One region of the Paenibacillus sp. 01T443 genome, then DNA from elsewhere that is predicted to be linked to it. Evidence: riboswitches for the same ligand, from Rfam matches in the RefSeq annotation. Region 1 holds a riboswitch; each other region holds the start of a gene.

The links. Region 1 has a riboswitch for cyclic di-AMP ahead of AC1DLI_RS27685 (C40 family peptidase). Riboswitches for the same ligand answer to the same signal wherever they lie in the genome.
Region 2: linked by a shared signal. The riboswitch ahead of AC1DLI_RS05995 (TrkH family potassium uptake protein) and the one ahead of AC1DLI_RS27685 (C40 family peptidase) in region 1 are both predicted to bind cyclic di-AMP.
Region 3: linked by a shared signal. The riboswitch ahead of AC1DLI_RS03475 (hypothetical protein) and the one ahead of AC1DLI_RS27685 (C40 family peptidase) in region 1 are both predicted to bind cyclic di-AMP.

Annotation. Positions count from the first base shown of each region.
Region 1 covers NZ_JBFTPE010000021.1:44,947-55,666, reverse strand. The annotation lists gene AC1DLI_RS27720 (flagellar motor protein MotB) at 1-695, opposite strand, end outside; gene motA (flagellar motor stator protein MotA) at 679-1,479, opposite strand; gene AC1DLI_RS27710 (hypothetical protein) at 1,662-1,955, shown strand; gene AC1DLI_RS27705 (EAL domain-containing protein) at 2,087-3,322, shown strand; gene AC1DLI_RS27700 (GNAT family N-acetyltransferase) at 3,319-3,840, opposite strand; gene AC1DLI_RS27695 (MFS transporter) at 3,955-5,196, shown strand; gene AC1DLI_RS27690 (FAD-binding domain-containing protein) at 5,334-6,677, opposite strand; gene AC1DLI_RS27685 (C40 family peptidase) at 6,837-7,313, opposite strand; cyclic di-AMP (ydaO/yuaA leader) riboswitch at 7,317-7,469, opposite strand; gene AC1DLI_RS27680 (hypothetical protein) at 7,887-8,471, opposite strand; gene AC1DLI_RS27675 (hypothetical protein) at 8,631-9,446, opposite strand; gene AC1DLI_RS27670 (M1 family metallopeptidase) at 9,474-10,720, opposite strand, start outside.
Region 2 covers NZ_JBFTPE010000003.1:338,424-349,143, reverse strand. The annotation lists gene AC1DLI_RS06015 (succinate dehydrogenase cytochrome b558 subunit) at 1-449, opposite strand, end outside; gene AC1DLI_RS06010 (LysR family transcriptional regulator) at 753-1,661, shown strand; gene AC1DLI_RS06005 (cation:proton antiporter) at 1,691-2,926, opposite strand; gene AC1DLI_RS06000 (potassium channel family protein) at 2,956-3,618, opposite strand; gene AC1DLI_RS05995 (TrkH family potassium uptake protein) at 3,638-4,978, opposite strand; cyclic di-AMP (ydaO/yuaA leader) riboswitch at 5,072-5,275, opposite strand; gene AC1DLI_RS05990 (CPBP family intramembrane glutamic endopeptidase) at 5,520-7,148, shown strand; gene uvrC (excinuclease ABC subunit UvrC) at 7,117-9,015, opposite strand; gene AC1DLI_RS05980 (YqzM family protein) at 9,223-9,369, shown strand; gene AC1DLI_RS05975 (dihydroorotate dehydrogenase) at 9,405-10,720, opposite strand, start outside.
Region 3 covers NZ_JBFTPE010000002.1:195,410-206,129, forward strand. The annotation lists gene kdpA (potassium-transporting ATPase subunit KdpA) at 1-17, opposite strand, end outside; gene kdpF (K(+)-transporting ATPase subunit F) at 34-111, opposite strand; gene AC1DLI_RS03470 (hypothetical protein) at 235-639, opposite strand; cyclic di-AMP (ydaO/yuaA leader) riboswitch at 809-976, opposite strand; cyclic di-AMP (ydaO/yuaA leader) riboswitch at 1,067-1,267, opposite strand; cyclic di-AMP (ydaO/yuaA leader) riboswitch at 1,663-1,824, shown strand; gene AC1DLI_RS03475 (hypothetical protein) at 1,831-2,256, shown strand; gene AC1DLI_RS03480 (ABC transporter ATP-binding protein) at 2,378-3,262, shown strand; gene AC1DLI_RS03485 (ABC transporter permease subunit) at 3,269-4,066, shown strand; gene AC1DLI_RS03490 (ABC transporter permease subunit) at 4,085-4,882, shown strand; gene AC1DLI_RS03495 (carboxymuconolactone decarboxylase family protein) at 5,507-5,965, shown strand; gene AC1DLI_RS03500 (LLM class flavin-dependent oxidoreductase) at 6,139-7,197, opposite strand; gene AC1DLI_RS03505 (nitroreductase family protein) at 7,980-8,465, opposite strand; gene AC1DLI_RS03510 (hypothetical protein) at 8,452-8,799, opposite strand; gene AC1DLI_RS03515 (aldo/keto reductase family protein) at 9,247-10,200, opposite strand; gene AC1DLI_RS03520 (ThuA domain-containing protein) at 10,275-10,720, opposite strand, start outside.

The DNA.
Region 1 (10,720 bases):
CGTTCGGGCTTTAGCTGTTTATTTTCGAGCAAAATATCCATAAAACGAATGGCCCGCATCGAGCTCAAATCCCAATTCGACTTGAAGAAGACAGTCGAGATCGGCGTCGTATCGGTATGGCCGGATACGATGACCTGGTAATCCGGATATTGCTGGAGCATCTTGCCGATGGCAACGGCCAGTGCTTTCGATTCAGGCTTTACTGACGCTTGCGCCGGGGCAAATAAGGCGTTGTCACTAATGGTAATCATGAGCTGGGAAAGATTGAGCTTCGTTTCCAAATCGGTTGTTAGGCCGTTCTTTTTGATATAAGCGTCAACCTTCTTCTTCAGATCCTCAAGATCCTTTTGCTCCTGCTCCATAATGGCCTTGCGAGCTTTTTCCTCAGCGGTTTGGCTTTGGGTCTGTTCCTTGCTATCATCCTTGGAATCAATAATGCCGCCGGCTTCGTCCTGTTTCTTTCCATCATCCTCACCAGATTCCACGATGGATGATTCGGTTAGAACGCCGCTGCCTGTGCTGAGCGCAACGCTAAAGGCTTTGGACATTTCTTCGAACTTTTTCACGTCGACGGAGTTCATGGAGTACAACACGATAAAGAGTGCGAGCAGCAGGGTGAGCAAGTCGGCATAAGGAATGAGCCAGGATTCGTCAACATGCTCTTCATGTTCTTCGTGTCTATGCTTTCTGCTCAACGGCGCCTTCCTCCTTCTCCCTCATCTTCAATCTTTCTGTAGGTGTAAGGAACACGGACAGCTTCTGATTAATCGCGATCGTCGATACACCGGATTGAATGGATAGAAGACCTTCAACCATCATAAGACGAATTTGGATTTCCAGCTTAGACATACGTTTTAGTTTGTTAGCAATGGGATGCCATAGTACATAACCTGTAAAGATACCGAGCAATGTAGCGATAAAAGCACCCGCGATAGCATGGGCGAGCTTCTCCATGTCACTCATATCGGCAAGCGCCGCGATCAAGCCTACAACCGCGCCCAGTACACCGAGCGTAGGAGCGTATGTGCCGGCCTGCGTAAAAATAAGCGCGCCCGCCTTATGGCGGTCTTCCGTTGCAGCAATGTCTTCAAGCAATACGTCACGAACGAAATCTTGGTCATTTCCGTCAATAATCATACGCATGCCGTTCCGAAGGAACGTATCTTCAATTTCATCAACTTTTGCTTCAAGAGCTAGCAAGCCCTCACGGCGCGTAATGGATGCCCACTCCATGAAACGTTGAATCAGTTCATCACGCTGAGGCAGCTTTTGCTCGGTAAATACCATTTTAAACAGCTTCCCGATCTTGGAAAGCTCGGATATGGGAAAGGCGATCATAACAGACGCTACAGTTCCCAAAATAATAATCATATAAGCAGCAGGATTTAAAAGAGACGACAGGTGTGCTCCTTTTAAAACCATCCCTCCGAGTACAGCGACTAACCCTAGAACAAGTCCGATAATTGTTGAATTTTTCATCATACACCCCGTCCAAATCATTTTCGACATTTCTCTACTTCTTCTATTATCGACATATGGGCATTCTGAAGTTAGAGTAAATGAAACGTTTTGGAGGCGAACGCGTTAAAATTTACGAAAATGCGGTAGAATAGTAGAGAGATGTGTATAAAAAATGACGATGATAAAGGTGGTATACGCAAATGGGCGTTAGACATGCAAGGGAATATGCAGATATATTGAAGGATTTGACAGCGGCAGTAGCTGAGATCGAGCACAGTTACACTTTTTTTGAAATGGAACCGGAGGAATGGTCTGTGCTTCCCGTAGAGGATCGGCATGAGGTAATGGAGGCATTGGCGGACGATGTGTTTTTTGGCTTAGGCGAAAACCCGGTAATAGAGGTGGGCACTGGCGTAATTACCTATAATGACAAACATCATGTTATTGAGGTTTCCCAGGATGATAAAGTGACGCAAATTATTAGGCTGATATAATAATCGATATATTGAGTACGATTGAGGGAGCTTATTGTCGGATCTTTACATTTTATGTCGACTCTATTACAATGTTATTCAACAAAGTATGACAGATAATATAACATGTATGTAACATAGAGGAGGCCGCTATGAATGAGTGCTTATCATCGCTGCTTCTGCCGAAGGCGCTTGGTTTAGACGGTGAAACATTAGCTGCATTTTATCAGCCCATTATAGCAATGGATACAAGGCGAATCATGGGTTATGAGGTGCTTGGCCGAGCAGTAAAGGGCGATTCGGTTCGCAGCCTGGGTCCTTTTTTCTGTGATGATCAAATTGCGGAGGAGGACCACATCGTTGTCGATCGATTGCTTCGCGAGCAGGCGTTCTCCAAGCTTACGTTAATAGAAGAGCCGCCTATGCTTTTCATAAATTTAAAGCCATCATGGATTTATCGGTATGAGCAGAACGGCGAGCTGTACACGTTATCCTTGCTCGACAAATATGGCATTGATCCGAAGCGTATCGTCATAGAAATCACGGAGGAATGCTTTCACGGCTCAATGGAGAAGCTCCGCTCCGTGGTTGATCTATACCGGGCGAGAGGCTGCTTAATCGCTATTGATGATGTCGGCAGCGGTTTCAGCAGTACGGATCGCATTGCACATATTCAGCCGAATCTGCTTAAAATCGATATTCATATGATCAAAAAGAGCGCGACGCATGACGGTTATTTCGGAGTGCTGCGCTCCTTCTCCGATTTAGCGGAGCAAATTGGCGCTTCACTGCTGGTTGAAGGCGTAGAGACGCGGGAGGACTTGGCTCGCTCCATACAGGCTGGCGCACGGTACGTTCAAGGCTTTATGTTTGCAAGAGCGGAGCCGGAATTTCGGGAACCCGGATGTTTTGCAGCGATAATTGAAGTAGAGCTTGAGCAGCATTTGCAGCATTATGTAGGGTCCGAGAGGTATTGGCAGAGGCAATCGGAGCAGCTGGCCGAGCAGCTGATTGAGCTGGTACAGAAAGCGGAGTACCCCGAAGACAAGGATGAATGGATCGAGGAGCTGCTTCCTGAGCTTTATGATCATTGTATACGGGTTTACTTATGCAATGATGATGGCATTCAGCTTTCCTCGAATTTTTGCCGGGAATCGGAGCAAGCATGGCGGCGAGAGGACCAGTATCGCGGGGCGAATTGGAGCTGGCGCCCCTATTTTGTTCCTAATCTGGTTCAACTAAACGAGAATCGGCGCGCAATCGTATCACGAGCCTATACGGATCTGGATTCCCATGCCTGGATTAGAACCGTTTCGGTACTGGTTGCGCCTGGACTTATATTATTTATGGATTTGAAGGATGCTGAGCGAGATGCCCAGCGGCTTTAACGAGCGTCCGGCTCATAGACCATGCAATGGCATTCAGCGAAGCCTGCAGATGTCGAACGCGAATAGGTATCCGTAATTTGAAAACCTGCTTGCTGGTAAGCGCGGATGGCGCGTGTGTTCCAAGCCAGCACTTCCAAATCAATTTCGTTTTGAGGGGCGCGGCGCTGGGCTTCCGATACGATAAGCCGTGTGAATGCGGGGCCAAAGCCGCGGCTGCAGAGGTCAGGCCGGAGCCCGAGCCCAAGCCGTGTCACGCCGGTTATCGGAAAGAATTGCGCAAAGCCGAACAAATGGAGACTATTATCCAATACAGCAGCATATTGAGACACACGAAGGACGGAATCGCCAAATTCGATTTCGTCTTTTTTCATTTGCTCCCATGACGGCCAATTATAGCAATCATAGGGCGCATCATAGCTCCAACTGCAAATATCCTGCGCATGAGTAATTTCGAGCGGATGTATGGTCATATCGAATGGTTCTCGATTATAATGGGTGGAGCTTTGGTTGCTTGTCATAGGTCGGTACCTCCGTTGGAATGAGCTGCTGCTTAACGGGTAAAAGGGTTGAAACAGGATAATTATATCAGACAGGCGCAAGAAGAGCGTGCGTATATAAGGAGAAGCATAAGAATGAAGAAGTTAATTTGGCTTGGATGTTTGTCATACCTTGTAATTGGAGTTGCCCATGTGGTGGGCGGGTCCATTTTGGAGCAGCTTATCGATTATTACGGTTTAACCTATAAAGACGGCGGGCAATGGATCATGAATCAGTTTCTCGGTTTTCTGGTAGGTGTTCTGCTCGCGCCATCCATTACCGCGAGGGTTGGTAAACGGGGTGCCGTGTTAATAGCAATGGGTATACTCACGCTTAGTGAAGCAGCTTACAGCCTGCTGCTTCCTTGGGGCTGGATGCTGGCGATTGCCCCGCTTGCGGGGCTCGGCTTTGGGATGACTGAAGCGGTAGTCGGCGCCATGATTATTGATATGGCGAAGAACGGTAAGGCGTCCGCGATGAGCCGCTTGGAAACCTTTTTTGGCGTTGGTGCTTTATTGATTCCCATCGCAGCGGCTTATCTTATTCAGCAAAGCATCTGGCAGGTTTCCTTCCCCATACTGGCTGCTATGTCCGGCGTCACCTTCGTGCTGTGGTTGACCATGTCATTCGGTGAGTTGGATAACCAGCTCGGCTATATGCCGGCCAGGGCTGTGGTGCAAGGCAACGCATCTGAGCCAGAAGGGGGAGCTGCAGCTCGTGCTGCTGAAGCTTCCGTCTTTTTTGGCTATCCGCGCAAAGCGCTGCCATTCCTCTTGTTGTCGGCCTTATTTTTTATGATCTACGTGGGCATGGAAATGAGCTTCTCAAACTATCTTCCTTCTATTCTCATCGTTCGTTCGGAGGTTGATGAGTCCAGCGCTGCAGCTGCTCTCAGCTTATTCTGGGGGACGATGGTGCTTGGCCGTCTGTTTGCCGGCGTGCTTGCGGATCGAATGGGCTACTCCCGTTACTTGTTCATCGCAACGGCAGGGGCTTCCGTTATATTTGTTTTAATGGCCGTTATGGGACAGCTAAGCTGGATGCTTACGCTCGTTGCCTTGAGCGGGTTGTTCTTCTCAGGTATTTTCGGAATCGCTCTCGTTTATGCCAATGAGCTTATTCCGGGAATGACCGAAAGAACCACCAGCTTGCTTGTGGCATGCGGCGGTCTTGGAGGCGCTATTTTCCCGCGAGTGACGGGCTGGTTTATGGATCAGTACAATGTACAGTCCACCTTATGGTATGTTAGCGCGCTCGTTATACTAATGCTGGTTCTGCTGGCGGTTATGCTTGTTCTGGGAAGAAAACAGACGCAGGGAATTCGCTCACGGATTTAAGGTTGTTAGAAGATAAGGGTTTCGAAAGAAATGAAAAACCTCCGTATTTGCTGTTTCAAAGCGAATACGGAGGTTTATTTGTTAGTAAACAAAAGAAATATGGAACGGCTTGTCCAACTCTTGGTGACTGGGGACGGCTACTTCAGTATTGTTTTGTATACTTCAATAGCACGCGCACGCGATGCCTTTAAATCTACAATGGCTCCGCTTTGCGGCAGGTGGATCTCCTTATCGGATAAATGCTCTAAATGAGGAAGCCAACGCCTAATATAGCTTCCGCTAGGATCATGTGCTCGCGATTGCGCTACCGGGTTCATAACGCGGAAATAGGGAGCAGCGTCATAGCCAAGAGAGGAGCACCACAGCCAACCGCCGCGGTTAAGTGTATTGTCATAATCGCCCAAGTGAAGGCGGAAATACTGCTCACCAAGCGTAAAAGGGCAAAGCAGATTTTTGGTTAGAAACATGGCCGTTACCATTCGCAAACGGTTGGGCAGCTCACCTGTGCGGTTGAGCTGTGTCATAGCTGCATCAATGATCGGAATACCGGTGGCAGCCGAAGCCCATGCTTCAAAATTCGTATCCGAAAGCGGAGACAAATCAGCAAGCTGCTCATACCGGAAAAAATCTTCATGATACATCGCTTGATACAAATAAAAATCACGCCATGCGAGCTGGCGGACCCAAGTTTCCGCACCGGGCAGTCCTTCCGTAAGCTCGTAAGCGTGTCGAGCAGAGAGGGCGCCTGTATTCAGAAACCGAGCAAGACCGCTTGTATGCTCCGCTGCGTAAGCGTCACGGCCATTTGCGTATGAAGCAAGGCGCTCGCGTACGAAACGGTCCAGCTTAGCGAGCGACTTCGGCGCTCCTTCTACATTCGTGCCGCCAAGCGCGCAAGAAACGGCTTCTGGCAGTGCGAATGCAAGAGCGACCTTGCCGTCTATTTCGCATAGGGTAGCAAGTTCCTGAACCGCTGTGTCGCTCGCGCTGCTGTAGCACTCAAGCATAAAGCTGCACCACATGCGGTAAAAGGGTGTAAATACTTTATAAGGCTCGGAGCGCCGAGCAAATGCAGGGAACGCTTCTAAGTCAGCAAGCGGCGCGTCTGCAATCGGCATCCAGCGACGTCCTAAACGGCGAGTGATCTGCTGCAGCCGATCATCCCTTTGGCGTGAGTAAGGCGTGTAGTCTGCATGGACGATGACTTCTTCAATCGGATGAGCCTGCAAAAGAGCTTCAGTAATTGATGCAGGATCTCCGTACAGCACATGAAGCTCCTTTCCAGCATTAGAGTAGCTGTGCAGCAAGGAGGCGGCTTGCGCAATAAAGTTTCGGCCGCTATGACTGGTCATTCGGCCGTCGCCAATAAGCACGGGATCTATGATTAGCAGATGAATGCCTTGTGTATCCTTTTTTCTTAAATAGTCAAAGGCGCGCATATCTGTTGTGCGCAAGTCCTTGCGATGAATAAACAAATACATCAGGCATAGCTCCTTCTCCAAAAGCGGCAAATGAAATTCCGCAATCGGCTTGAAATGAAACAGCAAAGCCGCAAGTTGTTTGTCGCAAGAGGACAAAAAACTGCGGCTTTGCTGGATGAGTCTACCCGTGCAACCCTCATTACGAGGGATTAGGTTACTCTATTGAGCGTCGGCATACGTTTGGAAAGAATCCGCATCCATGACACGACGTGCAGTCACAAAACGGTTTTCATAATAAGATGAGTTAAGTTTGTCTGTTACAACGCCTCTGCTAGAGGAGGAGTGTGCAAACTTTCCATCTCCAATGTAAATGCCAACATGGGATACGGCGCTGTTGTTGCCGCCGGCTGTGTCGAAGAACACAAGATCTCCCGGAAGTAGGTCTGATTTAGCGACCTTCGTGCCTGATTTTGCTTGCGAGCCGGAAGTGCGCGGAAGATCGATGCCCATTTTATCGAACACATAGCTCGTAAAGCCGGAGCAATCAAAACCTCTCGACGTTGTTCCGCCGCTTTTGTACGGAGTACCAATAACATCACTGATATATCCGTTTAATTTCGAGTCTGCGAAAGCGCTTCCCGCTTGAAAAGCGAGCACGAGAACGAGACCCAGGAGTATTGCGGTAACCTTTTTCAATTGTGAAACTCCTTCCAATGCCGACGAGGTTAGCTGTGGGGTTCGGTTGAAGGTTCCCTATGATTCCTCAGGCGCTGCAAATTAATCAGACGTCAGAATCAATTCACCCAAAGTGGTTCCCCCGTTTCCCGATAGGGAATTAGGCCGTTTTTTATTGCTCTTGAGAATTATTCGATTATTTTCATTCATCTCCTGCCTTTAATTGCAATTTCTAATAATTCTCATGTAACCTTTTGGCAATTCGCTCCGTTTAACCGTTTTTTGTGTAAAATAAACGCTCGATAATAGTTCTTTCTAACTAAAAGCCATGACTCAATTTCATTAATTATGTGGCTATTGTGTAAAATATACCGTTTTGTCCTTTAGCAGCCACGCCCAGCGGGCTAGTCTTAAGTCCCATAAACGGCGGTAGTTAGCGGATTATTCGTATAAGATTAAAAAAATCTCATATTTTTTAGCGCTAGATTACAAGGCAAACAGACGCATTGGGACAAGGAACGACTTCTATGTCGTTATTCAAAAGAAAAAGGGACCGTTCATATGAACGGCCCCTTTCGGGAAGAAGCATTTCATTTATTTGGCGGTAATGATTTTCTCGGAAATGAGCTGCGGATCGCCGTTCTTCTGTTCCATCCAAAAACGCAGCTTGTATTTGCCTACGTATTTAAAGTCATAAGAGACAAGCTTCGAGCTGAACCAGAAGGTATCCTTCTCAACAAATTCCTTGAAATCATCATCATCCTGGCTGCGCCGGTCAATGATAGTTTCTTTATCGTTAGGGTCAACAAGGGTGACCTTAAATTCCGTAATGGAGACATTTAAGTTATCGATTTGCGCTTGCACCAAAAACTTCTGAACGCTGCCTTTATCAACTTGCCCGAACATCGTTCTTTTCTCATTCATCAGAAACATATGAACATTGGGCTTCTGGATGAGAAGCTTCTTCTCGCTGCCCTTCCACTGGATAAAAGCTTGCAAGGAATCGCTTAAGGATCGGATGTTGATGTATACCTTATCATCTACGAGCAGGCCATCCTCTGCGCTTTGCTTATTATTGTAAACCAGCGTCACCTTCTGCATTAATTTGTCTGCTGCAACTAATGAACCGCCAGATATAAGCAATGCCATCGATATGATAATCAGTTTTTTACGCATCATTTGCGTGTATCCCCCATTGTTCAGATTCTCTTAACTATTTATACAGAAATGTCATCATTTAGTTGCGCTTGTCTGCAAAATAAAAAAGCCTTCGTTTCCACAGCAATAGTGGGGCCGAAGGCTTCTTATTCCTATAATGTCCACGGCCGTTTACGCTTGCTACAATTGTTTGGTCTGCAGGTAATCGTACTGCGCGGCTATCGTCCATACCTTCATCAGTGTGCGAATCAGGTGATAGCCCTGATGCAGAATGAGTGCGAACAGCCCCGCCCAAAGCATAGATAAACTCGTGACAGCGAGTCCCGCGGCAGCTCCAATCCCCCACATGATAAGCGATAGGGCTCCGTACGAGATAAAATTTCGGAGCGCCCGCCAAAGGGAACTGAATATGCCTTCGCCCGAAGCGGCGCCGAACTGCATGGCTAGGAACAACAGGTGCAGCAGCGTGCCCCAAAGCAGCCACAGCGCTGCGCCGGGAAGAACCGCCTGCAGCAGTTCAGGTACAGAGCCGCTCCCCAGCAGGGCATCAAGCGAGCGCGGTAGCACATACCAAGCGGGTGCAAGCGAGAGGATGGCCTCGATCCAGTAAAGGAGAACCACTGGCTTCCACGCTTTGCGGATGCCCTCCAAAAACCGGGTCCCCCCGTCTGACCGGGCTTGGTTCAGCGAATAGAAAAGCCCGGCATTAAACAAGGGGGTGATCAGCATTCTTGCAACGAGAAGGCCTCCAAGCGTCCAAACGTAAGGAGAGATGATATCAGTCTTGAACAGCTGGAACTGCGCTTCGGTCATGAAGAGCTGAGCGGCCACATCAGACGGATATGAGCTTGGATATCTCCGCAGCAGCGGGGATATGACCGAATCAATGAAACGGTAGAGGAAAAATCCCCATAGCAGCTGATATAAGAATAACAAAATAACGAGGTAAAAATGTTTAACCGCGAGTTGCCAGCCTTGCTTCAAATGTATCTTCATCGTTTATCGCTCCTTGAACGCAGTTACTTACCAGCTCAGCGACCCGAGCAGACCTTCAATTAGCTTGACTGCGCCGAGGCTCCATCTCGTCCGCTTGTCCTCAGGCAGTTGAGCCTGCATATAGTTGTTGATGAGCTTGTTGTCGAGCACATTGCTGTAACTAGGGTCGACAATGGCCCATTCAAGCGGAGATGAATGCAGCAGCTTGTATTGCATATGGGATTCTTCGGCGTTCCATAGCTTCGTTACTTGGGAGCCGTCTGTAAATTTCATTAGAACTTTGATGTCGCCATTGCTGCCGCCGTTCTTTTTGACGAGCACAATCGATTCATACATCTGAGCTCCATCCTTCGTAACCGGACGAACATGTATGGATTCAATAGAGAAATCAGCCATTTGATCGTCGTATACGTACTGACTGAAATAATCATGCCAATTGCCTTTGGTTACCTGCTCGACAACACGCTGGAAATCAGCGGTGTTCGGGTGTTTGAATTTAAATTTTTGAAAATAGGTGCGTAATATTTTCTGCATGGTTCTGGAGCCGACCTGATTTTCTATTCCGACAAGCACGAGCTTGGCCCGCATATATACGTTTTCCGCGTATTGCGAGTGGCTGCCATAAGACCAGGACAGCTGCTTGAGCGGCGCGGGATCGGTCATGTAACTGGCCTCCATTCGCAAATTCGACTCTAAACCATAAGCAGTTTCCATGACTTTATCCTCGGCGTAGGACGTAAAGCCTTCGTCCAGCCAAGCCTCTTCGAACTCATTGGATGCCACCATTCCGTACCAGTATTGATGTCCGATCTCATGCACGACCGTACGCTCGAGATCGTAGCCGGGATTTTCCTTCTCAGCGGCAAAGGCGGTAATGAGCGTTGGATACTCCATGCCGCCGGCTCCATTTGCCCCTTTCGGAGGCACAACGACCGAGAGCGTGCTGTAAGGGTACTCGCCATACCACTTTGCATAGCTGGAGAGAGCGGACTTGGCGGCGTGCATGTAACGATCCTTTAGGGCTGCATGCGTGGGATCGAGGTATAGCTTGATCCGTACGCCTGGAATACCCGTATCGGAGTAGGCCGTCTCCTCATAGACAAAGTCCGGCGAGGCTGACCAAGCAAAATCGTGAACGTCATCCGCGTAAAATTGGTAAACCTTCATCTGGTCTTTGATTTCTATTGGCTTGGTTTGGAAGCCGGTAGCAGCAACCGTGTAGGCTTCAGGAACCTTAATCTTTACACTGTATATGCCGAAGTCGCTGTAAAACT
Region 2 (10,720 bases), on a different contig from region 1:
ATCACATAAAGCACAAAATAAACAGGGCTGCTTGCAATTTGATTCATCGTTGAGCCCAGCTCTTCATGCGTAATGTTGCCTAGATATACTTGGATCCGCGTTTGGAATACGTGCCAGAATACGAATACAAAGGTGATTACCCCTGTAACGCGCTGTGCAGTGAATGCCCAGTTCCGTCCGTATTTGAAGCGTCCCGTATTCGTGTTCGATTGGTAAGCGACATATAAGCCGTAAATACCATGAAACAATAACGGGAGGTAAATGCCGAAAATCTCGAGCAGCGGGATCACAGGCAAGCTGTTGATAAAATGTACACCTTTGCTGAAGCCTTCCGGTCCGCGCTCAAACGCCTGGTAGTTAGCCAATCCATGTACGACGATAAAACCGCCGAGCGGAATGATCCCGAGAAGCGAGTGAAGCTTGCGCGAGAAATACGAGTTTCCTTTCATGTCATTCCTTCTCCTTTCAAAACTGTGAGTGCTAGCATGCATTTTTTAAAATATAAGAATGTATCGGATATTCCTTTATACATTGCTTATATTTCAGCGCAAATGAAGCGCTGTGCCGCCGAGGGCTGGCATCAGCTTGTTACGCTTGGCAAATCATTCTACATTGTAACCCCAGCATGTACCTCCGTCAACAAAAGTCGACACATATTAGCCACACTTCCCATCCTACTCCTTTTCATCTTATAATGGAATTGCTTATTTTTTATAATTTCTTATAACAAAATGACATAAGGAGCTTCTTTCATGAATGAAGAGATGCATGTCTTTACCGTAATCGTAGAGCAATCCAGCATGAACAAAGCTTCGGTTTTGCTTAATTTGTCCCAGCCCGCGCTCTCCCGCAAAATAGCCAAGCTTGAACAGGAGCTGGGCTCGCCGTTATTTCGCCGAATTGGCAAACGGCTGGAGCTCACTCGGATCGGCCAGCTGACCTATGAATATGCCCTTGAGCTGCGCCAGCTCCATCGTAAATATTTGCAAACCGTCTCTGAATTTACATCTACGGGACATACCACGCTGACGATAGGCGCAAGTCTGACGACACTGCAAACGACGCTGCCGGATTTGATCCAACGGCTGACTTCCACTCACCCTGAAATCGATATCAAAGCGGTAACGGGCAAAACCCATGAAATTGTATCGCTCGTACGCGACCATAAAGCAGATATCGGGATTGTCGCCTCCAGCATTGAGGATTCCACGCTCCGGTGCATTCCTTTGTTCGAGGATCATTTATCGCTTGTGCTGCCGCGCAATCAGGTCATAACCGACAAAGGCGCTCTTGGCATACAGGATTTGACCGGCATGCCGATGATCTTGTTCTCCAAGGGTACATGGTACCGGCTCCTTACCGACGAGCTCTTCGACAAGTATCATCTCCAGCCGGATGTGCGGATGGAAATTGATTCGTTCGAAGCGATTTTGCGCTTGCTTCATACATGCCGAGCCGCAACTCTCCTTCCGCAATCCTACATGCGCAATCAGCTTCTTGAAGATAACGAGCTTATCGTCATGCCTATACGCGAGCTCGAAGATACGAAGCGGACAACCTCGCTCATACATGCGGATTCCGCCGCGTTAAGCCCTTCCGTTCGGCTATGGATTAATGAGCTGGCCGCACGCTTCCCTACGAAAAAGGACATCAGCCTCTAAAGAGGCTGATGTCCTCATCATTTCCAATATTAAGCTTCCGAATCCATGCCAAGCCTTTTTGCCATAAACGCAGTAGTACTCGCTTGAAGCAGAACCGTAACGAGAATGGCCATTAATGTTATCGAAGCGATCTTGTCCGCATATTGAATACCGGCGCTCGTGATCATCCCGGATAAAACAGCTGGGATGACACCTGTCTCTCGCACCCACATCATAAATAGCAGCTCATTTTTTTGCCATTCTGCCTTCCGATCAGGAAGGCTGCAGGCGAGAACGGTAATGGGGCGTGCGATAAACATAAGCACTATGATAACCACAAAGCTTTGCCAGCCATATTCGATCAGCAAGGCGAGATCGACTTGACTGCCGAGCAGCACAAAAATGAGCATGCGCAGCATTACCGTCACGTTATCTGAGAAGTGAACGATTTCCGACTCTTTTTCATCCAATTGCAGCTTCAAAAACCGAGGATTTCCCCATATTAGTCCCGCTACAAAGGTAGCCATAAAGCCGCTCACATGCAATAAATCACCAAGCAAATACGCAGACAAGGCCGTTGCCAGCATGGCGATGGTCGTGTAGTCCCGTAATATGCCCAGCTTCAGATGAGCCACAACGAATACAGAGACAGCGCCGACCAACAGGCCTAATGCAATGCCCCCAAATGCTGTATAAGCGAACTGGTAAAGCAGAGGTCCAGCCTCTAATGCCGATTTCCCTGTTATCGCAGCAATTAAGGCAAACGTAATAATGGAGCCGGTCGCATCGTTAAAAGCCGATTCGCTTTCAACGGTCTCGCGTACCTTCTTCCTAATGGAAACCTGTCGAAATACCGGTATGATCGAAGCCGGATCCGTCGAAGCGATAACAGAGGCTGCGAGAAGCGCGTACATCCATTCTATGCCGAAAATAAAATGGATAGCTGTGCCTACGACCGCAACGGTTATAAGAACGCCCGGAACACTCAGCAAGGCGACCGTCCATTTCACTTTGCTTAGCCCGGGTAGACTAATATTGCGCCCTCCGTCAAATAAAATAACGGTCGAGCCTACTATTAATATCAGCTGGTTAATTAAGGAGCTGCTTGATTCATTGATCCAGTGCAAGCCCTGTCCAAGCAGCACGCCTACTATAATAAAAGCAGCTACATCAGGGATGCGAAGATGGACAGCCGCTCGGCCTGCCAGCATACCGGCTGTTACGATGAGAATAAGCAATATAAGCAGATGATGAATGACTGGTGTTGCCGCGGTTTCCAACTGCATCTCACTTCCGTTCTTGAAGCTGAGGCTTCTTAGCGTATTACCGTTTCCTCAAAGTCTTCGATTTGCTCATTCGTTCCAATAATAACCATCACATCGCGTAAAGCAAGCACGTCCGTTGCCGTAGGCGCAATAATAATACCGCTTGGCTTATTAATGGCTACGATGCTGCAGCCAAATCTGGCGCGCGGATTTAAATCATGCAGCGATTTACCGTCCAAGCATTGGGGTACCGCAAGCTCCGCAATAGTATATTCCTTTGAAAGCTCAATATAATCGAGCAGGTTCGGAGAAACGAGCTGATGCGCAACCCTGATTCCCATATCTCTCTCCGGATAGACGACACGGTCAACGCCTATTTTCTCAAGCACGCGACCATGAAGCTCACTCATCGCCTTGGCGACAACTTGCTTTACGCCTAAGTCCTTAAGCAGAATCGTCGTCAAAATACTGGATTGAATGTCATCGCCAATTGCGACAACACCGCAGTCAAAGTTCCGCACGCCGAGCGAACGCAGCGTTTCCTCATCTGTGCAGTCGGCCGATACGGCATAGGTAAGCACGCCGCTCATTTCCTGAACGGCTTCCTCATCCTTGTCAATGCCGAGTACCTCATGACCGAGCTCAACGAGCTCCCGTCCCAGGCTTGAGCCAAAACGGCCTAATCCAATAATGACAAACTGCTTCTTCTTTATTCCCACTTGCGTATGTCTCCTATCCAATCGTAATTTTGCCTTCAGGATGCCGGTACAATTCTTTTTCTGTGCGCGGTCCTAACGCATAAGCAAGCGTCAATGGACCAAGCCGACCAGCAAACATCGTTAATGCAATGACTATTTTCCCAACATTGCTGAGCTCTGGCGTAACGCCCACGGACAAGCCTACCGTACCGAAGGCTGACGTCGCTTCGAACAACAGTTTAATAAACGCTTGATCCTCGGTCATCGACAAGATCATCGTAACGACAATGACCAGCCCTAGTGAAATCAAGGTAATGGTAAGCGCCTTGAAAATCCTGTCTTTGCCGAGCCGGTACCGAAAGAGCACGATATCATCACGTCCGCGAATCATCGCAACAACGGCACCAATCAAAGTCGTAAAGGTCGTTGTCTTAATCCCGCCGCCGGTTGACCCGGGTGACGCACCGATGAACATCAAAATGATCGTAAAAAATACGGTGGCCTGACGAAGAGCCGTATAATCCAGCGTATTAGCCCCTGCTGTCCTTGGCGTTACAGACTGGAAAAAAGAGGACCAAATTTTACCGCTCCAGTCCAAAGACCCAAGCGTCTTCGAATTGGAAAATTCAAAAACAAAAATAACGATTGCACCTACTGCTATTAATGTTCCCGTCATGGAAAGAACAACTTTACTATGCAGCGATAACCTTTGGTTTTTACGGAATTCCATTAGATCCGACATAACGACAAAGCCCAAGCCTCCCGTTATGATGAGCATCATAGCTGCTATATTGACGATCGGGTCCTCTACATAAAGCGTAAGGCTTCGGTAGTTTCCGAAAATATCAAACCCGGCGTTATTGAACAACGATACGGCGTGGAATGCACCGAAAAACAACGCTTTGCCTATAGGCATATCAAATGTAAACCTGGTGGAAAAAAGGATAAATCCGACAAATTCGATTGTTAATGAATAAACGATAACCCGCCTGATCAATCTTACGATTCCTTCCATGCTCGATTGATTCATAGCCTCCTGCAGCAATAACCGCTCGCGTAATGAAATTTTCTTGCGCAGCACGAGCGCGACAAGCGTTGCCATTGTCATAAAGCCGAGTCCGCCGAGCTGGAACAGGCACATTAATATAACCTGACCCGCCACCGAAAAATAAGTGCCTGTATCTACGACAACCAGCCCCGTTACGCAGGTGGCTGACGTTGCCGTAAACAATGCGTCTATAAAAGGCAGCCTCTCCCCGTTCGCCGATGCAAACGGCATGGATAATAACAGTGCACCCAGTAATATAATAAGAGCAAACCCGCTTACCAATATCCGTGGGGGCGACCATTTAAGAACATTCCAATCAACTTTCATTCTTCTAACCTTCTTCAGCGATATGTCATAACCAATCAATATCTATATTTAAGCATAAAAAAAAGCACTGAAACTCAAGTGCTCTATGCGATGAGTCCTGTTCCATGATGCCTACGAGGTTAGCTGACGGATTCGGGCCTGGACAGGCAGCCCTATTCGGCGGCGGAAGACAATGCTTCACCGCTAAAATTCACCCCATGCCGCCAATTATGAATCGATTCGCCTGAATCTCAATCATATCTTTTGACAGCTTTATGGTTCCCCCGATTTCCTTAGGAAATTCGGCTTGCTATGCGATTTGTATGACGTTAACGATTATAATCCCAAAGCAGTCTTGATATAAAGCTGACGTTTGGGACAAACAAGACGATTTTAGACCAAATAAGGGCAACCGGACGAAGCAGTAAGCATCAAGCTTGCCGGACATCGTTATTTCGCATTATTTTGAGAGTAAACGTGCTTTTTCATTGGATAATTCAGGGATTTATATGTTAAGGTATTGGAATAAGCTATTTATTAAAAGGACAGTTGAGGTGAACCCATGATTGATTCAATCAAGCCGAATGAATGGAAACGTTTTCTATGGGCTGCGATTGCCTGCTTCCTCATTTACGCTGCTGTTGAAGTAGGACCCATGATCGCATCCATCGTTTCCGGAGAAATAGACACAAAGGTTATTGAAAAGACTGCCGCCGAGGACCGCGCTTCTGCTTTCGCCGAGAAGCAAACGGGCCTTCAGGTGAAATCGGCGAAAGCCGTGCATCAAACCGATAAGCTGATGAACGGCTACTTATCCAAGCATAAGCTGATCGAAACGTATAGCGATAAATATGATCAGAGCTTTCCTACGGATACGTTTCAAGTCGATTTGAAATTTACGGACGGCGGAAACGGCTTCGTATATGTACATATGCAAAGTGAAAAGATCGTAGCCTGGAACTTTCATATTGACGGACAAGAGCTGGCAGACGCTGATAAAAACAAGGTGGTTAATGCTTTTCTAGCCACTCAGAGCCTTGGAGGCGCTGCATTTAAAGAAAGTAAAATAGAAGAAAACGGCGAGTGGCATGGCGAAGCGCCTGCCGGCTATGTCATCGAAGAAGCTGCGCTTAACATCGATATCTACGCGCAGAACATCCATGGAAAAAACATGGTCACCAAATATAAACCAGCATTCGTTGCACCTGCTGACTATATCAAATATGTGAAGAAGCAGGATAAATGGGCAGGCTTCCTTACCGGCTTCGGTTACATGTTCATGAGCTTCGTTCTTTTTGTTCTAGCCATTATTTACGCAGTGCTGTACCGAAAATTCACGTCTTTCAAATACGGCATTATTTTGACCGTCGTTTATTTTATCACCTATATCATTATGAACTTGAATGTACTCGACGGCATTCGAGCTTCGTTAGGCGAAAACGAGCTGGCCGGGCAAGCTGTCCTGTTTACTGCCATATTCACAGTTCTGTTAACCATTCCGATGGCCGGATCCATATATATCTCAATCGTAGCCGGCGACGGACTATGGAAAGCCCAGGGCCGTGCCTTATGGCCGCGATTCGGTCAGAAGGGGTATGGAGATTATGTATGGCGGAGCATGGGGCTTGCTTATTTATTCGCAATTATTTTGTTTGCCGTTCAATCGGTTATCTTCATTGCGCTTAGGCTGACGATCGGTACTTGGGATACGTCTGATGCTACCCAATCGCCTTACAATATGGGCATTCTATGGCTCATGCCCGTCCTTGCTTGGGCTGCCGCTATTTCCGAGGAAGCCGTCTTCCGCTTCTTCGGCATCGGGTTATTCCGCAGATGGTTCAAAAATACGTTTGCCGCAGCGCTGTTCCCTACTCTATTTTGGGCGCTTGGGCATGTGATGTATCCGTTCTACCCGTCCTCGACAAGATTGATCGAGCTGATGATTATCGGCCTTCTGTTCAGCTTTATTTTCGTCAGATACGGCTTCATTACGGCGATGTTCACCCATGCGATCTTTAACAGCGTAGCGGTTGGCATGTCCTTGCTTACGATCGGAACAGCGCCTAATATCATCTCGGCTATCTTTTTCTCGGTGCTGCCAGTCATTATTGCGTTTGTTCTCAAATATTTTAGCCGCAAAAAAGAAAAGAAGCCGTCATTTACGACGACTCCTCCCCTAGAGCAGCTATAATTTGCGAAGCTAATTTATCCCCTATAGACAGAGGCCGAAAGTCTTCGACTGAGGCCTCTTTTATTTTCTTGATGGAGCCAAAATGCTTAAGCAGAAGTTTCCGGCGCTTCTCGCCAATGCCAGGGATCGAATCGAGCTTCGACTCCACCATCGACTTGGCCCGCTGCTCCCGGTGGAACGTAATCGCAAAGCGATGCACTTCGTCCTGAATGCGCTGCAGCAAATAAAATTCTTGGCTGTCGCGCGGCAACGGAACAATCTCCGCCGGATCGCCGGTCATGAGCTGAGCCGTCTTATGCTTCGCATCCTTCACTAGCCCGCATACGGGAATGAAAAGTCCAAGCTCATTCTCAAGCACATCAAGCGCCGCCGAAATCTGTCCCTTCCCGCCATCGACAACGATCAGATCCGGAGGCGTAATTTCCTCCTTGAGCACACGCTCGTAACGGCGCCTTATAACCTCTCGCATCGTTTCGTAATCATCCGGGCCCTTCACGGTCTTGACCTTGTATTTGCGGTATTCCTTGCGGTCTGGCTTGCCGTCCGTGAAGACGACCATTGCTGAGACGGGGTTCGTACCTTGAATGTTCGAGTTATCAAAAGCTTCGATTCTGCGAACTTCTTCCAAACCGAGCCAACCGGCTAACGACTCCGACGCTTTGACGCTGCGCTCCTCGTCCCGCTCGATGAGACGGAACTTCTCGTCCAGCATGACCTTCGCGTTGTCGATCGCCATCGTCACGACCTCGCTCTTGCGTCCCCGCTGCGGCATCAGTACCTTAACCTTGAGCCAGCTGTGCAGGGAAGCAATAACATCATCCGCATGCGAGGAGATCTCGTCTGCGGCCGCAGACCCATCGGCTGCTTCGGCTTGCTCATACTCTGGGGGCAGCGGCAGCAAAATTTGTTTCGGGAGTGCGGGATTGTCGCTGTAGTACTGCGTCACAAACGTCATGAAATCGTCGTAGGCTTCCCCGTAATAGGGGAAGGTCGTCCCATGCCGTTCGATAAGCTTACCTTGGCGCATATAAAGAATTTGCACACACATCCAGCCCTTATCTACCGCAAAGCCAAAGATATCGCGGTCAAGCGCATCAGACATCGTAATTTTCTGTTTCTCCATGACGGCATCAATCGCAATCAGTTGATCCCTGAGCTCCTTGGCCCGCTCGAATTCCAGCTTCTCTGCCGCTTCTTCCATCTTGCGCTGCAGCTCTATTTTCACTACATCCTGACCGCCGTTTAGAAACCGCGAAATTTCTTGGATCATGCGGTCATACTCCGTTTGCTCCACATCGAATTCACAGGGCGCAATACATTGCCCGAGATGATAATACAAGCAGACCTTATCCGGCAGCGTCTTGCACTTCCGCAAAGGATAGAGACGGTCAAGCAGCTTCTTCGTCTGCTGTGCCGCATAGGCATTTGGATAAGGGCCGAAATACTTGCCTTTGTCTTTGATGATTCGTCTTGTGACCTCAAGCTTCGGATGCTTCTCGTTCGTTATTTTGATGTATGGAAAAGTTTTGTCATCCTTTAATAGGACGTTATATCTTGGATGGTATTGTTTAATTAGATTGCATTCCAAAATAAGTGCTTCCATATTGCTAGAGGTTACGATGAATTCAAAATCGCGAATTTCAGACACCAGCCGCTGCGTTTTCCCGTTGTGGCTGCCATTGAAATAAGAACGCACGCGGTTTTTGAGCACCTTCGCCTTGCCGACATAAATAATGACGCCTTCGCTGTTTTTCATAAGGTAACAGCCCGATTGATCGGGGAGCAAAGCTAGTTTGTTCCGTATCGTCTCTTTGGCCTCTGCAAGCTCCTGCTCCGCCTGCAACCGATCCGTATGTTGTTGACCCATGCTCTCGCCTCCGACTGCCTAATGATTCTGTACACATTTTAGCATAATTAGACCGTATTTTGTCTTACAATTGTCACCTCTATTTGCTTTACAACTGTTTGGCTGTTTGGGTATACTAATATAAGTTGAATAAACCGATACTACATAAAGACGACCGCTCAAGGTTGTGATTGAAGCAATCGGTCTTTTTCAAGGAGGACGTAAGCGATGGAAAATGTAAGAGACCCGCGCGAGCATTTTAACGAAGAGCCTCGCGATGACTTGATGGATGTCGTCTTCGGCTTTGGCGGAATGCTCGGTTTTATGACCGTCATTTTCGCAATTGCCGTAATCGTAAAGTTCATCATCTCGTAAAAAAAAGGAGCAGAATACTGCTCCTTTTTTTATTTTCAGTCATTTTCCTTTTGTGCTTGCCGCATAGCCGCATCTGTATTTGGGAAACGAATCAGATAAGGATAGAGCAAAATAAGTCCGAGTATATAAAGAAGCAGCGCAAATAGTGCCGGCGAGAGATGCCAAAAATCAATATAGCCAATTGATAGATGCACGCTTAAGCCGGCATAGAAGCCCGGCGCGCCGGCGAGAAGCAGCGTCCACCATATCCAGCGCGAGCCCTGCTGAATTCCCCATAATGCCGTTATCAGAATGGCAATCGCCGCGCAAAGCAGCGCTCCGCCAAATCCCGCTCTGTCATGGGCAATTAACGGAATCAATCTCGCATTCGATTCATTCAGCCCAATTAACGTCGTATCCAAATAAACGAGATCCGTCCGAACGAATACTTCTGAAATCCCCACTGCTGAAATCGTAATCCCACCTATAGCAAGCGCGAAGCCTAGCGCCACAAAGCAAAGCTGTCCCCACATTGCCCTGCGCCAAAGTCGGCCGTTCCGGACATTGACAGGCAAGCGGTAAACCTGGTCAGGATTACTGCGCATCGCAAGCAGAAACATCGGAAATAGAACTGCCGCAGCCAATGCGTGCAGCGGGTCGAAATAGCCGTAGCCCACAAAAAGAAAAAAGCTTGCAAAACCGACAATCCCTGAAGTGAGCAGCGCCGTCCTAGCCCAGTGCAGGCTGTGTCTTAATCCATGCCTGGCTAGCTGAAAATATAAAATTCCGATCGTAATCATCGTACCCGATAACGTGATTCGGTCATGGGACATGAAATGGAGCAGATTGTGATTGATTTGATGCAATTCCTCTAATGACATTCCAATAAAGGACAAATCATAGGGCAGCAGCACCGTGGTTGCTGCGATGATCCAGGATAATAACCCCCCGAGCATCATGCCGATGCCGAGCAGGCACATCCAGCCCCAATGCCTCCAGAAAGAAGCTGTCTGTTCTACCCGCTGATCCTTAACCTGCTCGAAGATCATCGCTTCGTTTATTCGCTTCGGCAGTCCTGGTCCCGCAAACACGAGGCCGCTATGAAGCATAATGGCGCTCGCGCCCGCTTGAAGCAAATCCAATGCATCCTGCGGCTCATGTACGCCTCCGCCTGCCTTGATCACCCAATCAGGCCCGCATGATGAGCGCAGAAGCTTAATTTTGGATAAGCTATCGGCCTTTGCAGATTTGCTTACTATGCATCCGAAGCTTGCTCCAGCCTCTACGCAAACGGATTCGCCAACGACGACCCCGCTCCAAAAGCCGTTCTGTGCTGTTGCTATTAGCGCCAAAAGCTGTTCATTCGGATAAT
Region 3 (10,720 bases), on a different contig from region 1:
ATCTGTAAAATATCCATCGTAACTCCTCCTGGGCTAAAATTTTTCCGGATTAATTAAGGCATAGATCAAATAGACGAAGACGAACAACCCCAGAATGGTCACAATAATCATCCGTTATCGCCTCCCGATTGCTCAATGACATTGCCGCACCAAGTCAAAAAACCGTAAAACAAACCAAAGCATGCTATTAAGACAATAACCATATACACATCTACCATAGGAATTCCTCCTGCATCATTTCCTGCATTTGTTTAATAAAAAACCTACCTCGCCGTTTTTTGAATAAACGATATGATCTGCTCCAAGACCTTTGTAAATGGCCCGCGGATTCCATGACTGCGTAATCACGTAAATGGACTTTGACGTCCATGCCCTACAGCACTGCACAAAACGACAGCTTAGCGTGAAACTGCTCTCAAATATGAAAACCTCACGGATATAAAAATCCGGTACATCCCAGCTTTTCCTATCATTAGTATCCACATAGAGCACATTAGCTATTCCCTGTCTCCGAAGCAGCTTCTCCTCTTGCTTGCTGTTGGTCAGCACCATGAAAGGAAGCTCGTGAAATTCCAAAATTTTTATGAACGATTTGCCAGACTCGCTTAGCCCGGCGACAATAATATGCTCATTTTCCAAAGCGGTTCTCCTCCAAATGTTGAAAAAAAGGCAACAAAAAAGAAGCCTTAGGAAAAGAGGAACTTTCCCCGCAGCTTCTTGACCCGCAGCCGAGCATAAACGGCTTATACCGCCATTTGACGGCGAAGCTCGTTTTGCATAATAAAGCCGCAGGTAGCGCGATGGTTGTTGCCTCTCTCGAGTACGCTTGCGAGGTTAGCTGTCGGATTCGGGCGTGAGAGTCGCCCTACGCTTGGCAAAGTCCAAGTGATTCACCCCATGAGACGATTCGTATTTGCACACGAACGCTCGTTGGTTCCCCCGCTCCTGCTGCTGCAGGACTCAGCGTTTTAGATCCTTTCTTACCAGCTGCTCCTGTTTTGGACAGCAAAAAACCGCAGAGGCATATGACTCTGCGGTCGAAATTAATCGATCACAAGTTTCATCATTCCTCTCTCGATCCACGCTTACGAGGTTAGCTGACGGATTCGGGCGGTGAGAGTCGCCCTACTTTGCCTGGCATCCATGGTGCCAGGTCAAAGATTCACCCCTGCAATGCTGCCATCCGACTCTCACATCGAACATGCGCACTGCCTAACATTTGGTTCCCCCGCTTTCCGCTTTCACGGAAACTCAGCGATCAGTCAATCGAAACTTATTGTAAATCCTGTATCGAATCTTACTCCTCGCTAAACCTGCTGTAAAGAGGCCTCGCAGGTCAAATCAAGTCATTATAGACAAAAAAGAGATAGTGTCAACGCTTTCATTGATCACTATCTCGGTATACCTCACTATTTCTACGTTTATCTCTCGTTTTTATAATTAATGACAGTAGCCTATATACTGAAATACTAAGCAAATAAACAGATTTCTTCAAATATGAGAATGAGTGAGCATCAGCGAGATTTTTGAAGAATAAACCTCTTTTAGCGCATGAAATGATCGTATTACTTTATAAATGACAATATGGCGCCAAATCCCCAAAAACCTATGTTTTACAAAAGATGGCTGCGGGTTTACTATAGACGGCAAGCCGACTACGGCAAACAATTATCGCTGAATTTTTCAATGAAAAAACGGGGGAACCAATCGCGAGCGGCAACATTGTACGTTTGCATGGGGTGAGTCCGGAGCTTAAGCCTCCGGTAGGGCAGCTCTCTAGTCCGAATCCGTCAGCTAACTTCGTAAGCGAACTGAGGAGAGATTTTATTTATGTTGACACAAACTGCAGTCCCTTTACCTTGTTTGGATGAACAGCTTTCTTCTATACGTATTAAAAGAATCGAGGTTTTTGTCATCCCCGCTTTCGAAGCTGACTCCTCTGGTTTTCTAGTTCGTCTTCGTATTACAAGCAATTTGGGTCACGGTTGGAGTGAATTATTTATTAGCAGATCCGAAAAACCTCTCGACTGGATCAACTGGAGCAGCCTGCTTCTTCGTTTTATCGGTATTAATCACCAAACCTATTTTACAGATCGTTATCAGGATAGAGCCTCAAAGGATGAGCGCATTTATCGTTTGTTTTTCAATGCTGCGGAGCAAGTAGGCGCACAGCCAACCTCTCTTAATTACCAAGAGTACCAAGCTGAAGAATCTGCTCTTCTAGAACGAGCTGTCTCTTACGTATCTTTATTCTAATAACACCTAGCGGATTCGATAACTTTTGCGGAGATGGAGGTATATTGGGAGATATTGAAAATAGCATTTTACAAATAGATAAAAGCATTTCTACCCACTCATAATACGAGGAGGTTTTACCATGAATGTCATAAATATCAGCGACTTGACCAAAACGTACGGGAAAGCAAGGGGAATCACGAAAGTCAGCTTTCATGTTGAAGAAGGCGAAATTTTCGGGTTCATCGGACCGAACGGAGCTGGAAAATCTACGACGATCAGAACTTTGTTGTCTCTGATTTACCCGACTAGCGGCAAAGCCGAGATCTTCGGCAAGGATTGCATCAAGTTTGCCCCCGAAATTGCCAAGCAAATCGGATATTTGCCTTCGGAGGTTTTCTATTATGACAATATGAAGGTGATCGACCTCTTAAAATACTCGGCAAGCTTTTACAAGAAGGATTGCAGCAAAAGAATCAAAGAGCTGGCTGAGATCATGGATCTTGATTTAAAAAAGAAAATCGACGACTTATCGCTCGGCAACAAAAAGAAAGTCGGGATTGTCCAAGGATTGCTTCACGAACCCAAATTAATCATACTCGATGAACCGACCAGCGGCCTTGATCCGTTAATGCAGCAAAGATTCTTCGATCTGCTGCTGGAGGAGAATAAAAAGGGAGCAACCATCTTGTTTTCATCCCATATCTTAAGCGAGGTTCAGCGTTTATGCGATCGGGTCGCCATCATAAAGGAAGGCAAAATCGTCACGGTCGAAAAGATCAGCACGTTAAAAGAAAACAATTATAAAAAATTCAAAATCGAAACAAAGGCAACAGCAGAACAGGATTTCTTCAACATAGCCGGCGTGGATAATCTTAAAGTGGCGGAACATTCGGTAAGCTTCTTATTCAGAGGCGATATTAATACCGTCATGAAAAAGATAGCCGAAGTCGAAATCGCAAACCTATGGATTGAAGAACCTGACCTCGAGGAGATCTTTATGCACTACTACGAAAAGGAGGTCTGATCAGCGATGAATATCTTTCTTCATGAATTAAACTTTTATAGAAAATCAACGTTGATTTGGTCCGTTTCATTGGTTGCCCTGCTCATCCTGTTCATGTCCATGTATCCTTCTATTGCAGGAGATATCGATTCGTTCAAAAAGCTGTTGGAAGGTTATCCGGAGGCTGTGCGGAAAGCGATCGGTCTTGAAGTGGAGAACCTTGGTTCGGTGCTAGGTTTCTATTCCTATATATTTCTCTATTTATCACTTTGCGGGGCTATTCAAGGAATGAATGTAGGTACGTCCATCATTTCCAAGGAAATACGAGACAAAACTGCGGATTTTCTTATGACAAAGCCTGTATCGCGAACCACCATATTAACGGCCAAGATTTTGGCGGCATTGACCTCGTTAGTTGCTACGAACGTGGTTTTTTTAGCTGCAGCCGGCATTATGCTGTCTCAGGTAAAGACGGAAGAGTACAGTGCAACAACCTTCTTTATGATATCCGTTACGCTGTTTTTTGTTCAGCTTATTTTTCTTGCCTTGGGCATTGTCACTTCGGTCATCGCTCGGAAAATAAAATCCGTACTGACTGTATCACTTGGAACCGTGTTCGCCTTTTTCATCATCGGCATGCTCGTATCGACAAGCGACGATGAAGCGAAAAGGTATTTATCTCCCTTTAAATATTTCGACACGGCCGATATCACAAGAAGTTCCAGCTATGAAACCTCTTTTTTGCTTGCTGGAGCAGGAATCGTCGTAGTTTCACTGGTGATTAGCTATATCGTCTACATCAAGAAGGATATCCACGCGGTTTAATTGTGGGGAGGAATTGGAATGAATATATTTTGGATCGAAATGAAAGCATACACGAAATCTCTCATTTTCTGGAGTATCGGCATCCTATTCTTAATTGCCTCCAGCATGGGCAAATATGCTGGGTTATCCTCCACCGGACAATCGATGAGCGATTTAATGGAGGGCATGCCTAAATCTTTGCAAGCCATCATGGGGATCGGAACGCTCGATCTATCGAAGGCAAGCGGATATTACGGCGTTATCTTTATCTACTTGGTGTTAATGGGAACGATTCATGCTACGATGCTTGGCGCTAATATTATCGCTAAGGAAGAACGGGATAAAACGGCAGAGTTTTTGTTCGTCAAACCCGTTTCAAGAAACAAAGTGATTTTATCAAAATTCATGGCTGCACTTGCAAATCTCGTAATCTTTAACATTGTTTCGCTGGTTACCTCCATCTCCCTGGTCACGAAATACAGCAAAGGCGAATCCGTAAGCGGCGATATTGCAATTACATTGGCAGGAATGTTTATTTTGCAGCTCTTGTTTTTGGTCATCGGATCAGCGACGGCGGCCGTCAATAAAAATCCGAAGAAGGCCGCATCCTTATCTACAGGTATACTATTGATCACCTATATATTATCCATTGCAATCGACTTAAACGATAAGTTCGAAAACCTGAAATACCTTTCTCCGTTTAAATATTTTGAAGCGAAGAATATGATGTATGGCGGAGGCTTAGAGGCTGTCTATCTTATTTTGTCAGTGTCCTTGATTGTCGTATTAACCGTAGTCACCTTTGTGTGTTTCAAAAAAAGGGATTTACGGTTGTAATTTCATGGAAATGTATACATGAGGGGATTTAGTCGCGTCTCATGTTCCAGCCAGTTAGCTTAATAAAGAAATGGAGCAGTTGTCATAGCAACCTGCTCCTTATTTATGAATATCAAAAGGAATTTAAACCCTAAGCCTTTTGCTCAAGTTCACTCTTCTGACTTAAGTGGTGGCGGAAGTGCATGCCGATCATATCGAACCACTCCCGTATTAAAAAGAATAGAAACGCCAAATATAAAAAATAAAGCAGACCATATTGGTCAGCTTTATTTTTTGATTCTCTATGAGGTTCGCTTGATTATTGAACTATAGTATCCCGATATTGAATGAGAATTCTTCCCTTTTAGTGATCCGAAATCGGCCATCATTAAACTCGAGCGGTCCACTATTTGGTAGACCTTTCAATCAGTTCTCAAACATCGGCTCGATTGTCACAAAATGAATCACAGTATCGTTATATTCCTTATGAGCAAATAGCGGATGAGAGTGATTGAAGAATTTACCGATAGCTGTACATTGATTCATTAACTTCGACAGGCTTTGATGTTAATTCAAAATTTACATTTCATTCCAGATTCACTTCTGAGAAATGAGTTGTCAAAAACAATAAAGTGAGGTACAGCAATGACACAACGTGTAAATTTCGCTCAGCAATCACCAGAACTTTTCAAAAAGTTCTTAGCTCTTCATAACGCTATGAAGGAAAGCGCAATTGAAGATAAGACCCTCGATCTCGTTTCGATCCGGACTTCGCAATTGAATGGTTGCGGATTCTGCCTGGATTTGCACCTCAAGCAGGCCAAAATCCATGGCGAGAGCGAGCTTCGCCTCTATCATATCTCGGTTTGGCGGGAATCTAATCTGTTCACCCCGCGCGAACGGGCAGCTCTTGCATGGACCGAGGTCTTGACCAAATTGCCTGAGCAAGGCGTGTCTGACGACATTTATGACCATGTTCGCGGGCAATTGTCTGAAAAAGAAATCTCGGACCTGACCTTCTCGGTCATGGCGTTCAATAGTTTAGACCAAATAAACATCGGCTTCAAGACTGTGCTCGGTCGTCTTACTCGGCGTTTGGAATAACTTCGCCTGCTGAGCAGCTTCATTTTTCTACATTCATGCAGCCCCCGATAAAGTCCATATAAATGCCTGTTTGTTTAATAAAATGAGCAGGCCACCGCAGCGCCTGCTCATTCATTATTATTCAACTACCGTGACCCGTTAGCGTTCCCTTTTAGGTCTAGAAAATATTAGCATCAGAAAGTTCTTTCCTCAGCTTCCCATCTTGCGACCTCTTCCCGAACTCGCGGCGCGACTTCCGTTCCCAATAGTTCAATGGCTTTCATAACATCCTCATGCGGCATGGTGCCGACGGGTAAATGCAGGAAAAATCGTGTAAAGCCTAAATGTTTGCGCATGTGAATAATTTTGTTGGCCACCGTTTCGGGATCGCCTACGTAGAGTGCGCCTTCTAAGCTGCGGGCGGCATCGAAGTTTGAACGGCTATAATGTCCCCAACCGCGCTCTTTACCAAAATAATTAAATGATGCCTGAGTGGGAGGGAAATACTTCTCGACCGCAAGCGAGGTACTCTCTGCAATGAACCCGAGTGAGTGCACGGCTATCTTTAATTTCGATGCATCATGTCCTGCACGGGTAGCAGCGTTCTTATAAAGCGGCACGAGCGGAGCAAACTGCAAGGGACTCCCGCCAATAATCGCCAACACAAGAGGCAGTCCAAGCACGCCTGCTCGTATTACCGATTCCGCATTTCCCCCACTGCCAAGCCATACGGGTAAAGGGTTCTGAACCGGACGCGGATACACACCAAGATTCGTAAAGGCAGGTCGATGCCCTCCTTTCCAGGATACCTTCTCCGAGTCCCTTAATTTTAATAATAGTTCCAATTTTTCCTCGAAAAGCTCTTCATAATCTTTTAAATCATAACCAAACAATGGGAACGCATCGACCATAGAGCCTCGACCCGCTATAATCTCAGCACGTCCATTTGAAATACCATCGAGCGTGGCAAATTGTTGAAACAAACGTACTGGATCAACAGCAGAGAGCACGGAAACCGAACTGGTTAAGCGTATCCTTTTGGTCATGGACGCGGCTGCCGCCAGCACAACGGCAGTAGCGGAATCCCCAAATTCCTTACGATGATGCTCGCCGACCCCAAATACATCCAACCCAACCTGATCGGCAAGGACAATTTCTTCCACAACCTCACGCAATCGCTGCGCATGACTTATCGTCTCGCCCGTTAGAACATCCGGAGTTGTTTCGACAAACGTATCTACACCTATTTCCATTTTCAAATCCCCCTAAATACAAAATTATAATAAACATCCTTCTTACAGAAAAAATCCGACCGCGTTCAGTTATTCTAAAAACCCTAATAATATATATCCTATAATTATTTATTATAATAATATACATAATATATCTAGTGAATTAATTTGTCAACATATGAAAGACGCCTGAATAAATGGATAACGGGTAGTAACATCAAAAACATTGACTTCTCAGAGATGAATTTCCTTTGTCACCCACACTTCACTAAACACCCGTTAGGTGAATAAAGGCTGCCGTTTGTGACAGATGAATTGTTCGTTCGTGTTCCTGCAACATCTATTCAATCTAATTAATTGCTTCTTTTTCCTGCGGATTTACATCGAGAATGAGGCCCAGTCCTCATGGTTCTCAAGCGGCAAATCTAGCTTTTTGCCCTGTCGTTCAATACATAGGAATGCCCATGCATCCCCTACAATATCAACTATCTAGTGTTTACTTCCTCTCATTGGCAAGCTGCTTGCGTTACTCCAACACAGGCAATCCGCCCTAACCCCAATTCTTGGTGTCGCTGCCCTTACCTCGATCTCTGTTTAATTTGTTCATCGAAATAGCCTACATGAATTTGTTTTTAATATAACCATATAAAATAGCCCGACCTAGTAGGTCGGGCTATTTTATATGGTTATTTCGATTGTTTTTTCTTCGTTGAACTTCCCATTATTTATATCGTCCAGCAAATAAGTGAGCATAATCTTCTTAGCGACCCACATCAGAATCATTCCGCTATCAAAATAGACAACTAGGAAAGGTAGGTGATCTTGGAAGTAATCGACGTTCTTGGCTTAGCAGTTGGAACCTCCGCCGGATAGCCAATGGCAAATACGCCAATAACATCGTAATCTTGCGGCACATCGAGAATTTCACGATTATGAGCCGCAGCCCCCAAAGAAGCCCAATAAACGCCGACACCCGCTTCATGAGCGGCTATTAAGAAATTCTGTACAAAACATGAGACAGCCATGACATTCTCATCACGTTCAAAGGAAGTGGCACCGGGTTTAGACAATACAGCAATGATGACAGGTGCACTGCCAAAGTCCGTTTTATGATTTAATTTGGCTCTTGTTTCTGGTCCGACAAAAAGGAGCTCCCATGGTTCGTTTAAACGATGATTAGGCGCATAACTTGCAGCTTCCAGCCAAGATATCAGATCGCTTTCGTTAATTGGCTGAGGGTTGAAAAATTTAATATTTCTGCGGGTTCTAATTACATCAGTTACTGTCATGATTCACATCATCTCCATCACTATTATTTTCGTTTTCAGGGGGTGCTTCGCGAAGCTCAAACGATTGGATAAACTCTTGGATAATCGCATCGGTTGCTTTTAATTCACCACTTATAACTTGTTTTATGGCGTCGAATTCCGGCTGATTCAGTTGTTGCAGTAAAGTGGAACGCTTCGTGTTAAGTCTCTCAAGGAACGCGATCGCTCTGCCTCGACGAAAGGTTTGGGCGCTTTGAAAACGTTCCTTTTTTCTATCACCATGTTCATGTCCCCGGTTTCCCCTATGCTCACTATGATCATGATGCCCTTTGTGTTCATGTCTTCCCTCGCGCATTCTAACTCCTCCTTAGTTTGTATGCATTTGTATACAATAAGCTTTATGTATACAAATGTATACCGCCTCATGGTGAATTGTCAAGAAATTATTGGTTAGAAGGTGTGCAGCATTAAATTGTTGATGAGCAATTGTAATCTTTATAATCTCAAAGCTCGATTGAACCTTCCAACTGAGCATAGCCGGTACGCCTGCTAGAACGAATATCGGAGCCCGCTAATAAAGATAACCATGGCAGCCGATAGCGCATCATAAAAAAGAGGATTGATGGGAGTATCCATCAATCCTCTTTTCTCTGGCAATGGTCTCATGACTTTGCCTGGCAGCTCTTTTTTCATACGCGTTATTTATTAGCAAAAAATGATGCCAGCAGGATGAGAAACATTATAATCAATCACATATTCATTGCTGGAATAAGAGTCTCTTACATCTGCCTGCGTTTAAGCATTAATCCGCTAAAATCGCGTCAATGCGCTGAATAACCTCTTGCGTCAACGTAAGCTCACTTGCTTTGCTATTCTCCACAATCTGATCAGGACGGCTAGCGCCGACCAAGGCGCTGGCGACGTTCGGCTGGCGGAGCACCCAAGCGATAGCAAGCTGCGCGGTAGAGAAACCAAGCTCCTCCGCCAACGCCTTCAGCTGATCCACACGGGTTAGATGCCAATCGCTCAAATAACCTCCGATATACATATTAGAGCTTGCGTCCAGCGCGCGGCTGCCCTGCGGCTTTCCTGCTTCCCCGCGGCTGTATTTCCCCGTAAGCACGCCTTGTGCAAGCGGCGAGAACACGACCTGGCTTATGCCGTTGCGTTCGCCAAGCGGAATGATTTCCTTCTCGATTGCGCGGTGGAACATATGGTACTGCGGCTGATTAACCACGATGCGGTCAAGCAAATACTTATCTGCTACCTGCAGCGCTTCCTGCATCTGCGCGGCCGTCCACTCGCTTACGCCGACATAAAGCACCTTGCCGGAACGAACAAGATCCTCAATGGTGCGAAGCGTCTCATCCACCGGCGTATTCGAATCAAAGCGGTGACAATAATATATATCGATATAGTCAAGCCCAAGCCGTTTCAAGCTGGCATTCGCTTGTTCCAAAATATGCTTGCGGGACAAGCCGCGATCGTTCGGCCCCGCCCCCATTTCACCAAAGACCTTCGTCGCTATGACGTAAGACTCGCGGGCATAGCTCCGCAAAGCAGCTCCTACTACCTCCTCTGCTTTACCTCGCATGTACACATTGGCTGTATCGAAAAAGTTGATGCCTAAATCATAAGCCTGCGCGATCGTTTCGGCTGCCGTTCCGTCATCGACCGAGTTTCCGTACGTCAACCAGCTTCCAAGACTGATTTCACTTACCTTTAAGCCCGTTCTACCGAGATTTCTATATTTCATGTCAACCTCCGCTGCGTTTATTTTTTAGCCGTTCATCCTAATATTGACGGTCGTTTTTTTCTACTATTGGCTGGTTATATATCTGTGATCCACGAGATTTCACGCCTAAGCAAGCTCAAAAACCCCGAATGCAGCAACCCCTCTTCGCGATGGGCCGGCGTTACGCAGCTTACTCTCCCGGCACCATAGGGATGACGCCAGCCTGCAATAGATTCCCCGTCTTCTGAGAAGGAGCGAAGAAAAACCTCCGTGTTCTCCTCATCGCAACGCACAAAATAATGCTCATCCACAAATGAAAACCGATCCTGCTGGCCGTCGTCCGCCGGGGCATAGCTCACCTGCTTGTTCTGCTCGGGATGCGATAAGAAATAACCGCGCAGCATCTGCGTATAGCTGCTGTCAGGCGGATAGGAGGCTAATCCGGAATGCCAGGCTAACCAGCCTCCGCCATTTTCTACGTATTGCACGATCTGATCCGATAGAGCGGGCGTCATCCATTTTAAATCCGGCTGTTCAATGG